DNA from 2 places in the Streptococcus constellatus subsp. constellatus genome. Region 2 is predicted to be linked to the other one. Evidence: predicted binding sites of a transcription regulator. Region 2 holds the regulator's gene; the other holds the start of a gene.

Region 1 (6,330 bases), 640 kb from region 2:
TGTTACAGAACCACCATAAAGATTTGAAATGAAAGCACGTGTACCTTGGTCACCACCTTGACCATTACTGAAGAGTGAGCCAGGAGTATACCCTTTAGCTTTCAATGCTTTTAATACTTTTTCAAAGTCAGCAGTTGTCCAACCCTCTTTAACAAGGTCTAACACACCAGCTTCTTTCAGCATTTTCTTGTTCAATGCCATGTAAAATGGCGCAGAGCTAATTGGATACATATAAGCTTTGTCACCAGCTTTGCTGGCTTGAATGATTTGATTGTTATTGACATCTTTGACAAAATCATTTGTAAAGAGATCGTTCAATTCTGCCAATTTACCATTTTTACCATATTGAATGATCCGACCCGGTGCGTCAAAGAGGACATCTGGTGCTGTTCCTGCTTCAATCGCCGTTGTGATTTTTTCTGGACCAGATTTGAAATCAATTGTTTCTAGTTTCACTTTAATATCTGGATTGGCTTTTTCAAATGCTTTGATAATTTCTTTTTCATAAGTTCCAACACCATCGTTTGCTTTTTCTTGCGTGAAGACTGGGAAAGCCCACCAAGTAATCTCTGTCTTACCAGAAGAATTACCTGAATCAGCTGACTTGTTTGAACCACCTGAATTTCCACATGCTGCCAAAGATAAAATTGCAGCTCCTGCAACTAACGAACAAAGTATTTTCTTCATCCTCATATTGTTTCTCCTTTTATTGTCATCCTTTTTAGGATAAAATTGTTCCTACTTTTCACTTACTGCTGCAACAAAACGCTCTGTAATTTCTTTTGGACGCGTAATGGCACCACCTACTACAATTCCTCTAACACCTAAGTCATGAATCGTTTTGGCTTCACTTGGATAATGAATTTTTCCTTCCGCGATAACATCCAAACCTGCATCACATAAGTTTTTTATCAAATCAAAATCCGGCCCCTCACCTTGCAAACTATAAGAAGTGTAGCCCGACAAAGTTGTCCCTACAAAGTCCACACCCGCTTCTACCGCAGCAGCTCCCTCTTCAAAGGTACTCACATCTGCCATGAACAATTGATGAGGATATTTCTCCTTCACTTGCTTGATGAAATCCGCAATCTTTAAACCATCAAAACGCTCCCGCTTTGTACAATCAAAAGCAATCACTTCAATATCCAGAGCTGCTAGTTCATCAATTTCTCGCATCGTTGCGGTAATAAATGGCTCTTGAGGTGGATAATCTCGCTTGATAATACCAATAATGGGTAGCGAAGTGACCTCTTTAATTTCCTTAATATCCCGAACGCTATTCGCTCGAATACCAACAGCGCCTCCTTGTTCAGCCGCTTTCACTAAAAGAGGAATAACCCCACCTGCTTCAGTATAAAGCGGTTCATGTGGCAGAGCTTGACAGGAAACAATGATGCCATCTTTTATTTTGGCAATCAGCTCGTCTTTTGTCATTTTTGCCATAGACAGCCTTCTCCTTTACTATTGTAGATCGATTTTTAAAGCGCTTTCAATCTCACAGTGCTATTATAGCTGTTTTTTAAAACGCTTTCAATAACATCCGATATTTAGGTTCTAATTTCTGATAATGCTCACTTTTCTCTTAAATCTTGAAAGTAGTTTCAAGAAAACGATACCCAAAGCATCACAATCATTCACTCTCCTTCAAGGTTTGTAGTATTGAGAAAATCTCAATCATATCTTTTGCGACCATGTCAGCTTGACTCTGGTCAACAGGCATCCTCTTTTCTTCATAAGCAATAATCTTTAACCCTGCACTCTTAGCAGCAGCAATACCACAAAAAGAATTCTCAATAGCTACAGCATTTCCCACATTTATATCCAATTTTTCTAAAATAACTTGATAAATCGCTGGATTAGGCTTGCTTTCCGCAAAATCTTCACCACTGACAATCAAGTCAAAATATTCTTTAATTCCACAAGAAGTCAGAACTTCTATAATATGTTGATATCTAAAAGACGATACAAGTGCTACTTTTATATGATTTTTCCTAGCATATAAGAGAATCTGCACGATAGCTTTCTGAAACAATTCTTGGTAGTTTACCTCTTGATATTTTTCTGCTGCAAACTTGTCTAGTTGATGATCGATTGTTTCCAAAGATAAACTTGTCTGGCTGAGCTGTTTAATACAACGATAAAGAGCCGTATAAGATTTTCCAACTAAAATCGAAAAATCTTGCTGAGACAACTCATTTGGACTTGAACTAAACAAGCACACAAATGCTTATTGTAATTGAAAATCTAGATATTCCGTATCCACAATGACATCGTCCATATCAAATACCAACAATTGAAACATGACCGCCCTCCTTTTTTCACAACTAGTTTACAGGAAAGCGCATACAATATCAAGCAAGAGAAAGGACACTCTCTCCAAATAGAAAAATCTCCCTACAAAAGCAGGGAGATGGTGACTGATAAACTGTTTTATGTCTAAAAATCTGAATACATTGTCTGTACAATGACGAACGATTCAAATTAGAACAAACTTTACTGTCTATTTACGACGTCCTGGACGTTCTGCATAGCCATAGTAGGCATCAGCCATAATTTCTTCCATGTCAGTAACTATTGGCAAGCGTGGATTTGCTGGTGAACATTGATCTTCATAAGCAAGAACGGCAATATCATGTAAGCTATCTTTCCAAGTTTTTTCATCAATTCCTTGATCTTTAAAGTTCATCTTGATACCAACCGCTACACCAAGGTCATAAACAGCTTTAGCATACGCTTCAACCGCTTCTTCTGGTGTTGAGCATGGCAAACCAAGCATACGAGCAATGTCTTGGAATTTTTCATCAGCTTTCCAGTAATTGTATTTAGGCCATGTTGTAGTTTTAGATGGACGAGTTCCATTGTAACGGATAACATAAGGAAGTAAAATAGCATTTGTACGTCCGTGAATGGTGTGGTGAACAGCACCAATCTTATGCGCCATTGAGTGACTCATTCCAAGGAAGGCATTTGCAAAGGCCATACCAGCCATTGTAGAGGCATTATGCATCTTTTCACGGGCTTCTGGGTCAGCCGTTTTTACAGATTTTTCCAAGTATTTAAAGACCAACTTAATAGTTTGAAGGGCAATACCATCTGTATAGTCATTAGCAAAGTTTGAAGTATAGGCTTCTGTAACGTGAGTTAGAACATCCATACCTGTATCTGCTGCGATAAATGCTGGAACAGATTCTACCAAAGCTGGGTCAACAATCGCAATGGTTGGCGTCAAAGCATAGTCAGCAAGTGGGTATTTACGATTGTTTGCTTTATCAGAGATAACAGCAAACGGTGTTACTTCTGAACCTGTACCAGATGTTGTTGGGATACCAATGTATTTCGCTTTCTTACCAAGTGATGGGAATTTGAAGGCGCGTTTACGAATATCCATGAATTTTTGAACAAGATCGCTGAAGTCAACTTCTGGTTGTTCATAGAACATCCACATTCCTTTAGCCGCATCCATTGGAGAACCACCACCGAGTGCAATGATTGTATCTGGTTCAAATTCACGCATTGCTTCAGTACCGCGGCGGACTGTTGTGATGTCTGGATCTGGTTCAACATCTGAGAAGACTTGAATCGTCACTTTATTTGCACGGAGATTCAATTGATCAATCACACGTTGCACAAAGCCAAGTTTTTCGATAGATTTATCGGTAACAATCATAACACGTTCAATGCCTTCGCAAGTTTGAAGATATTGGATTGAGTTACGTTCGAAGTAGATTTTTGAAGGAACTTTAAACCATTGCATATTATTTCTACGTTTCCCTACTTTCTTGATGTTGAGAAGGTTGATAGCGGATACGTTATCACCAACTGAGTTACGTCCGTATGAACCACATCCAAGCGTTAATGACGGAATGAAGGCATTATATACATCCCCAATACCACCGAAAGTAGATGGAGAGTTCCAGATGATACGCATTGCTTTTATTTCCGTACCGAAACGTTTTGCAAGAGTTTCGTCTTTTGTATGGATAGCAGCTGAGTGACCAAGACCGTTGAATTCAACCATTTGACGTGCTTTCTTAAGTCCGTCTTCAGTGTCTTCAGATTTCAAGACTGCAATAACTGGTGATAATTTTTCACGAGTCAAAGGTTCTTTTTCACCAACCTCTTTACATTCTGCTGCAAGAATGTTGGTATCTTCTGGAACAGTGAACCCAGCTTGTTCTGCAATCCAAACAGCTGATTTACCAACGATATTTGGATTTAGCTTAGCACCAGCACAGTTTTTGCTGTTCGCTTTAGCACCAAAGCAGAATTCTTCCAGAAGGGCTTTTTCTTTTTTGTTTACAAAATAAGTATGATATGATTTGAATTCTTCTACAAATTCATCATAGATTTCTTTATCAATGATAACTGCTTGTTCAGATGCGCAAACCATTCCGTTATCAAAAGATTTAGACATAACGATGTCATGTGCTGCTTGGCGGATATTAGCTGATTTTTCAACATAAGCTGGCACATTTCCAGCACCAACTCCAAGGGCTGGTTTTCCACATGAATAAGCAGCTTTTACCATAGCATTCCCACCAGTCGCAAGAATGGTTGCAATACCTTCATGATTCATCAAAGCTGTTGTAGCTTCCATAGATGGTTGAGTAATCCATTGCACGCAGTTTTCAGGTGCTCCTGCTGCAATCGCTGCATCACGAACGATTTGTGCTGCATGAGCAGAAGATTCTTGAGCAGATGGGTGGAAAGCAAACACAATTGGATTGCGTGTTTTCAATGAAATCAAAGATTTAAAAATCGCAGTTGAAGTTGGGTTGGTTGTAGGAGTTACACCACAGATAACACCAACCGGTTCAGCAATTTTAGTCAAACCTGTAATTGGATCATCTTCAATAACACCAACAGTTTTAACACCACGCATATTGTTAACAACATGCTCACAGGCAAAGAGGTTCTTCGTTGCTTTGTCTTCAAAGACACCGCGACCTGTTTCTTTAACAGCATGCTCAGCTAAGATACCGTGCGCATCAAGAGCAGCAACTGAAGCTTTTGCAACAATGTAGTCTACTTGTTCTTGATTTAATTTTCTCATTTCTTCTAGAGCAATTAGCCCTTTTTGAACAAGTTCGTTGACATGCTTTTCAGCAGCTAACTTTTTTTCTTCGGGAGTTAATGTTTTTTTATCAGCCATGTGTTCCTCCAATGGTTCTCAGGATTTTTAAAAATCCTTTGTTAATTTTTTCACAAGATTATTATACCTTATTTTCTTTCTCTTGTAAACACTTTCAAGTAAACTTCACAAACTTTTTCTTTTATATTGTGAATCTGTTTCAAAATATGTGTTTTCTGCTGTGTCTTAAAGCATTGTTTGTGAATTTCAAAACACAAAAAATATATTTCACATACTTGAGCCAAGGTTTTATAGGCGAAAAGATTGTATCAAAGAGCCTTTTTTGCTGCCTTATTTACTCCGCTCACATGACACTCACTTCTTACGCTACACAAAAGCCATGAATCGCAATGCAATCCATGACTCCTAATTTATTTACTATTATTTCTTAACGGTTCCTTTTTTCGTTGCCTCCTCAATCGTTTGTTTGACGGTTTGAGCATAAAGTTCTCCACCCTTGGTGATTGTAGTCGACTCTGAACCAAAGTGTACGTAGTCTGTACCGTACCAAATTTCAGGATGTTCGATAGCTACCTGATACCAATCTGCTACAAAGACATAATCGTATTTTTTAGCCAATTCCAATTCATACTGACGTGTTTTTACAGCGATACTGGTCCCATCATGCGCTGTGCGTCCGTCATAAGGCGTTACCAAGATTAAGCGATGACCTTTTGGTAATTTTGAAATAAATTGATTGAGCAGACTTTCATAGTTATCAACAGTATTAGCGCCCAACGCTAGCACAACATTTTCCAGAAGCACTTTATTGGAAATATCTGTTTGATAAACCTCCAATCCTGATGCTAAATTACGGCTAACAGCTGCATCTACTTGAGCCTCTGGCATAGCTTGTTTGAGCCATTCGCTTGCCCGTAAAGCAACAGAATCTCCGATAACAGTTGTTCCTTTCGTAACATTGTATTGGCTGGCTGTCGCATGATCAACTTGTGTACGAGTGATTTGCATTTTATTATCAGCTTGATTGAGTCCATTGACCAATAAATTTTCTTCAAAGGCACCGATTTTGGGAGCAATCATCATAATGATCAATGTTATCAAAGTAAAAGGAATCAAACTATAAAATACAGGTGTTGTGATCTGCTTAATATTCATTTTCAAGCCAAATACTTTGGGCTCTTTACCTGCTAATGTTGGCTCCAAAAGGTAAAAAGAGCCGGCAGCGAAAGCAAAGGAGA
Region 2 (6,330 bases):
TTATCACCACTGCTATCGAACATCATTCTGTGCTTGCAACTATTGAATATCTGGTAGATAAGTTTGGCTTTGAAGCGACTTATATCCAACCCCAAAATGGAGAAATCACAGCTCAGCAGATAAAAGAAGCTCTTAGAGAGGATACTATACTTGTCTCCACTATGTATGCCAACAATGAAACTGGCTACCTGCTTCCAATCAAAGAAATTGCTGAAGTTTTGAAACATCATCCCGCTGCTTATCATGTGGATGCAGTACAAATTATGGGCAAATTACCTGTGTATCCCGAAGAACTAGGAATTGATTTTATGAGTGCATCAGCTCATAAATTTCATGGTCCTAAAGGCATTGGTTTCTTGTATGCCAATCAGATGAAATTTGATAAATTTTTACATGGCGGAGATCAAGAAGATAAAAGACGTGCAGGTACTGAAAATTTAGCAGCTATCGCTGGAATGATTGCAGCTTTAAAAGAAAATCTTAAGGGCTATCCAAAAAATATAAGTCATGTGGAAAGCTTAAAAAAACAGCTTCTCGCTGAACTGGACGGAATAGACTACTATGTCAATCATGATTCTCATACACTTCCCTATGTAATAAATCTTGGCTTTCCTAAACAGGCTAATGACTTATTACTAATGCGTTTAGACTTGGCAGGAATTTCTATTTCAACCGGATCTGCTTGTACAGCAGGTACAGTTGAACCAAGTCACGTTCTTGAAGCTTTTTATGGTAGTGATTCAGAGCGATTAAAGGAATCTATCCGCATTAGCTTTTCAGAACAAAATACTTCAGAAGAAGTTCACCAATTTACCACAATATTAAAAGAAATTTTAGGAGGATAAATAGATGGCTTTTCAGACCACTATTCACTTAAAAGATTGCCCATACAGCTACTCTCTTGGAGAAAACGTTAAAAAATTTACTTTGCGTGATAACACTTTTTCTGAAACAAAAGTTGGAAATTATGAATTAACACGTTTATTAGAAAGTGTTCCAAATAGTGGTGATGGTTTTTTGTTAAAAATCATTATCAACAAAGAGCTTTCAGGTGTGAAAATCAATATTACAGACAAATCTGGTCTTCGCTTGGTTAACATTTTCAAATCAGAAACCAATCAGATCATTCAAGAAAAATTTTATTTTCTAATGGATAGTTTGGTTGAACGTGGTATTTTCACCAAACAAGAACATTAAGTAAATAGCTATCTTTTTACAGTTCATTTTAGAACTGTAAAAAGATAAAAAATAGAGTAGGGTGACAAATCGAAAGTTTTGGTTTTTCTCCTACTCCTTTTCTATTTCCATCAAATAAGTTGATTTTTTCACAAACTTTCTATAAAATAGTCTTTGAAAGGATGTGATTTTGTGAAATCTGAAAGAAATACAACCATTCCACGCGCAACTGCTAAAAGGCTCTCGCTTTATTATCGGATTTTTAAACGATTTAATTCTGAAAAAATTGAAAAAGCCAATTCAAAACAAATCGCAGATGCTATCGGGATTGATTCTGCAACTGTTCGTCGTGATTTTTCTTACTTTGGTGAATTAGGTCGTCGTGGGTATGGTTATGATGTAAAAAAACTCATGAATTTTTTTGCTGATTTACTTCATGATCATTCTATTACCAATGTGATGTTAGTCGGTATCGGTAATATGGGACACGCATTACTCCACTACCGCTTCCATGAACGTAATAAAATGAAGATTGTTATGGCATTTGACACCGATGATCATCCTGAAGTTGGAACGATTACAAATGACGGGATTCCTATTTATGGCATTTCACAAGTAAATGATAAACTAAAAAATGTAGATGTAAAGACCGCTATTTTGACGGTTCCAAGTACAAGAGCTCAAGAAGTGGCAACTATCCTTGTAGAAGCTGGCGTAAAAGGTATTCTCAGTTTCTCACCCGTTCACTTAACCGTTCCAAAAGATGTTGTTGTTCAATATGTTGACTTGACAAGTGAGCTGCAAACACTCCTCTACTTTATGAAAAAAGGGTATTAAATAATTAGAAAGAGCAGATATTTATTTATGAAGAAACCCATTATCGGAATTACTGGAAATGAAAGACCCAACCCTGAAGACGAATTTGCCATCATGAGCTATGCTGCTAAAGGATTTGTGGAAGGCGTAAAAGAAGTTGGTGGAATTCCTGTCATATTGCCAATTGGAGATGCAGACATAGCTCAGCATTACATCAAGATGATTGATAAACTTATCCTAACAGGTGGACAAAATGTATCACCACAATTCTATGGTGAAGAAAAAATGATTGATAGTGATGATTATCATTTGGATCGTGATGTGTTTGAATTATCCTTAATCCATGAAGCGATCCAACGGCAAAAACCAATTTTTACTGTTTGCCGCGGTACACAATTGTTTAATGTCGCAATGGGCGGAACTCTTTATCAAGATATTGAACATCATTGGCAAGACAGTTCTGCAGAGTATACTACTCAAAAATTAGTTACCAAACCTGGTTCTGTTTTGGAAAAGATTTATGGTGAAGTATCTCATATAAATTCTTTCCATCATCAAAGTATTAAAGATTTAGCAGAAAATGTCGAAGTCATCGCCCATGATCCAAAAGATAATACCATTGAAGCCATTACTACAACTGATGAAATCGCTTATCTGGGAGTTCAATGGCATCCAGAATTCTTATTTGAAACACGTCCTAAAGATCGGTTACTCTTTGACTATGTTGTCAATAAACTCTAAATCAATTCCGTTTCTTCTCGATAGCTATAATAATCTTTCTCAGCGACGATGAGATGATCCAGTAAGATGAAGCCCATTAGCTCACACGCTTCTTTTACATGTTTGGTCACTTCATCGTCGTTTCTGCTTGGTAATACAGCTCCTGACGGATGATTGTGCACCAAAATAACGGATGTCGCCATATGCCTCACGGCATAATGCAGAATTTCTCGCGGCTCCGCAATGCTACGTGACACACTGCCGATAAAAATAGTCTGTTGATGAATGATTTTATTTTGAGTGTCTAGATATAAAGCAACAAGATGTTCCTGTTTTTTATGCCCCAATTCCTGTTGCATTTTTTTCGCTAACTTTTGACTACTTAAAATTTGCTCTTGCATAATCAATTCTGCTTTACTAATTCGCTGTCCCAACTCAATCATGGCTTGCAATTCAATAGCTTTGATACGTCCAATTCCAGAAATTGATTGTAATTCTTGTAGTGTCATATTACGCAAATCATTTAAACTAGAAATTGTTGATAAAATTCGTTGGGAAACTTGAAAAACAGTTTCTTTTTTATTGCCAGTGCGGATAAGAATGGATAACAATTCTTGATTGCTCAATTGTTCTGCACCTTCTGCTACCAAACGTTCTCTTGGCAATAAAGAATCTTCCTGAAATGAAATACTATACATAAAAAACCTCCTCATATCCTTATTCGGAAAAGGAAGAAGAAAATAAAAAATCTGAGAAATTATTCTCAAATTTTTTAAGTTAGTATTTACATTTCAACGATTTTACCTGTTTCAAAGTAAACAACCCATTCGCAGATATTTTTAGCATAATCACCAATACGTTCCAGATATGAAATAACTTGGAAATAATCACGACCTGTAACAATCAAATCTGGATTTGCCTTAATTTCTTGCGTTGCCAAATCTCGAATATCATCAAAATACTGATTAATTTTCTCATCCATAGCTGCAACTTCATAAGCCTTATCCACATCACCATTAAGATAAAGTTCAAGTGCTGCTTCCACAAAGTTCTTAACATCACGCCCCATCTTGCTGATTTCTTCTTCAACAGATTGGATGCGAACTTCTCCTTTCATACGGATCGTCGCTTGTGCAATGGAAACGGCATGATCCCCCATTCTTTCCACATCACTACTTGCCTTCAAAACTGTAATAACGGTTCGTAAATCTTGTGAAACAGGCTGCTGCAAAGCAATGATTTCTAAAGACTTTTTCTCCAACTTTACTTCATATTCATTGACCTCTGCGTCTTCTTCAATAACCTCTTTTGCCAATTCACGATCGTGGGTCACAAATGCACGAACTGTGCGGTTAATCTGTGATAACACTTCATTTCCCATCGCGTAAAATTGGTTATGAAGTTTTGCTAAATCTTCTTCAAATTGTACTCTAAGCATAAAATTTCCTTTCATCAGATATAAAGAGGATCAATAATCCTCGTGATTGGCTGAACTAACAAAAAGTAGCATCCATCTTTCTAGCCAAATTTTCCTGTAATGTAATCTTCTGTTTCTTTATGAATTGGACTGAGAAACATTTCTTTTGTAGTATTAAATTCAATTAAATCTCCACCCAAGAAGAACGCTGTCTTGTCTGAAATACGGCTAGCTTGCTGCATCGAACGCGTCACCAGTAACATCGTATATTTATCTTTCAGTCCATGCAGTGTTTCTTCAATTTTTCCGGCAGAAACGGGATCAAGTGCTGATGTCGGCTCATCTAAAAGAATAATTTTTGGACTCGTTGCCAAGACACGCGCCACACAGACACGTTGCTGCTGACCACCTGACAAGCCAATGGCTGAATCATATAAACGATCTTTCACCTCATCCCAAATAGATGCACTCTTGAGTGAAGATTCAACAACTTCGTCTAACACCTCTTTGTCTCTAACACCATTGATTCGCAGACCATAGACAACATTTTCATAAATCGTCATTGGAAATGGATTGGGCTGTTGAAAAACCATTCCAATTTCTTTTCGAAGCTCTACCGTATCTGTCCTCGGACTATAAATATTATGTCCATTGTAAATTACAGTACCTGTCGTTGTAACCTCTGGATTCAAATCTCCCATCCGATTGATTGCTTTTAAAAGGGTTGACTTTCCCGATCCAGAAGGACCAATCAAAGCTGTAATCTCATGAGGCAATACATCTAATGATACACTATTGAGGGCTTTCTTTTTGTTATAATAAACCGACAAGTCCTTAATTTGTAAAATAGGTTCTATCATCTGATAATCCTTTAATAAATTCTAAATTCACACAGTTTCTTATCCAAAATGGCCAGAAACATAATCATTGGTAGACTGCAACTTAGCATTTTGGAAAATCTTGGCAGTTTCATCATATTCGATTAAATCACCAAGATAGAAGAAACCAGTATAGTCACTAGCACGTGCCGCCTGTTGCATACTGTGAGTTACTATGATAATCGTATAGTTCTTCTTCAACTCTAACATTGTTTCTTCTAACTGCGCTGTTGCAATTGGATCGAGCGCAGAAGCAGGTTCATCCATTAAAAGTATTTCTGGCTTCACGGAAATAGCGCGAGCAATACAGAGACGTTGCTGCTGACCGCCTGATAACATCAAAGCAGATTTATGAAGATCATCCTTTACCTGTTCCCAAAGAGCTGCCTGCTTTAGAGATGTTTCAACAATTTCATCTAAAATCTTCCTATCTTTGACACCAGCACGTTCATGTGCAAAAGTAATATTACGATAAATGGACTTAGCAAATGGATTTGGTCTTTGAAAAACCATTCCGATATGCTTACGCATTTCATAAACATTGATGTCTGAGCGATTGATATCAATCCCTTCATACCAGATTTCACCAGTAACTTTGGCGATGTCAATCGTATCATTCATTCGATTCAAGCTACGAAGATAGGTTGATTTCCCAGAACCCGAAGGTCCTATAAGAGCTGTAATTTTATTTTTCTGAAACTGCATATCAACCCCTTTAATGGATTCATTTTTACCATAGTAAACATGCAAATTTTTTGTTGATAACACAACTTCTTCTTCAGGAAAAGTAACAATATGTTTTTCATTCCAGTTATATTCTGTCATTTCTTCTCCTTTTAGGCAGATGTTAATTTTTTATGCAGATAACTTCCAAGTTTACGAGCACCGAGGTTGAAAATTAAAATAAAGATGAGAAGTACCGCTGCTGATCCAGCTGACACTTCCACAGCATCAGGAATCGTTCCTTCACTATTGACTTTCCAAATATGAACAGCCAATGTTTCAGCCTGACGAAAAATAGAGATTGGGCTGGTTACACTAAAAATGTTCCAATTTGACCAGTCAAGGGCTGGGGCGGATTGACCTGCTGTATAGATAAGTGCAGCTGCTTCACCAAAAATTCGTCCAGAAGCTAATACAACTCCTGTCACAATACTTGGTAATGCTTCTGGAACTACAACATGAATAATCGTTTCCCAACGAGAAATGCCAAGAGCAAGTCCCGCTTCACGCTGTGTATGATGCACATGCTGTAAGCTATCTTCTACACTACGAGTCATTTGTGGTAAATTAAATACAGTTAAAGCCAGAGCACCAGAAATG

The links. The regulator Rex, encoded in region 2, represses fermentation and respiration genes when NADH is low (regulators of the CRP and FNR family bind a similar motif). The targets are predictions, from matches to a motif close to TTGTGAANTANTTCACAA.
Region 1: the regulator Rex is predicted to act here: its motif matches at 5,191-5,208, upstream of adhE (bifunctional acetaldehyde-CoA/alcohol dehydrogenase).

Annotation. Positions count from the first base shown of each region.
Region 1 is NZ_AP014647.1:78,112-84,441, reverse strand. It holds gene SCSC_RS00470 (ABC transporter substrate-binding protein) at 1-693, opposite strand, end outside; gene SCSC_RS00465 (N-acetylmannosamine-6-phosphate 2-epimerase) at 739-1,443, opposite strand; gene SCSC_RS00460 (HAD family hydrolase) at 1,631-2,221, opposite strand; gene adhE (bifunctional acetaldehyde-CoA/alcohol dehydrogenase) at 2,501-5,152, opposite strand; gene SCSC_RS00450 (acyltransferase family protein) at 5,513-6,330, opposite strand, start outside.
Region 2 is NZ_AP014647.1:722,960-729,289, reverse strand. It holds gene SCSC_RS03585 (cysteine desulfurase family protein) at 1-845, shown strand, start outside; gene SCSC_RS03580 (DUF1831 domain-containing protein) at 850-1,197, shown strand; gene SCSC_RS03575 (redox-sensing transcriptional repressor Rex) at 1,369-2,013, shown strand; gene SCSC_RS03570 (gamma-glutamyl-gamma-aminobutyrate hydrolase family protein) at 2,041-2,733, shown strand; gene radC (RadC family protein) at 2,730-3,410, opposite strand; gene phoU (phosphate signaling complex protein PhoU) at 3,497-4,150, opposite strand; gene pstB (phosphate ABC transporter ATP-binding protein PstB) at 4,231-4,989, opposite strand; gene pstB (phosphate ABC transporter ATP-binding protein PstB) at 5,029-5,832, opposite strand; gene pstA (phosphate ABC transporter permease PstA) at 5,844-6,330, opposite strand, start outside.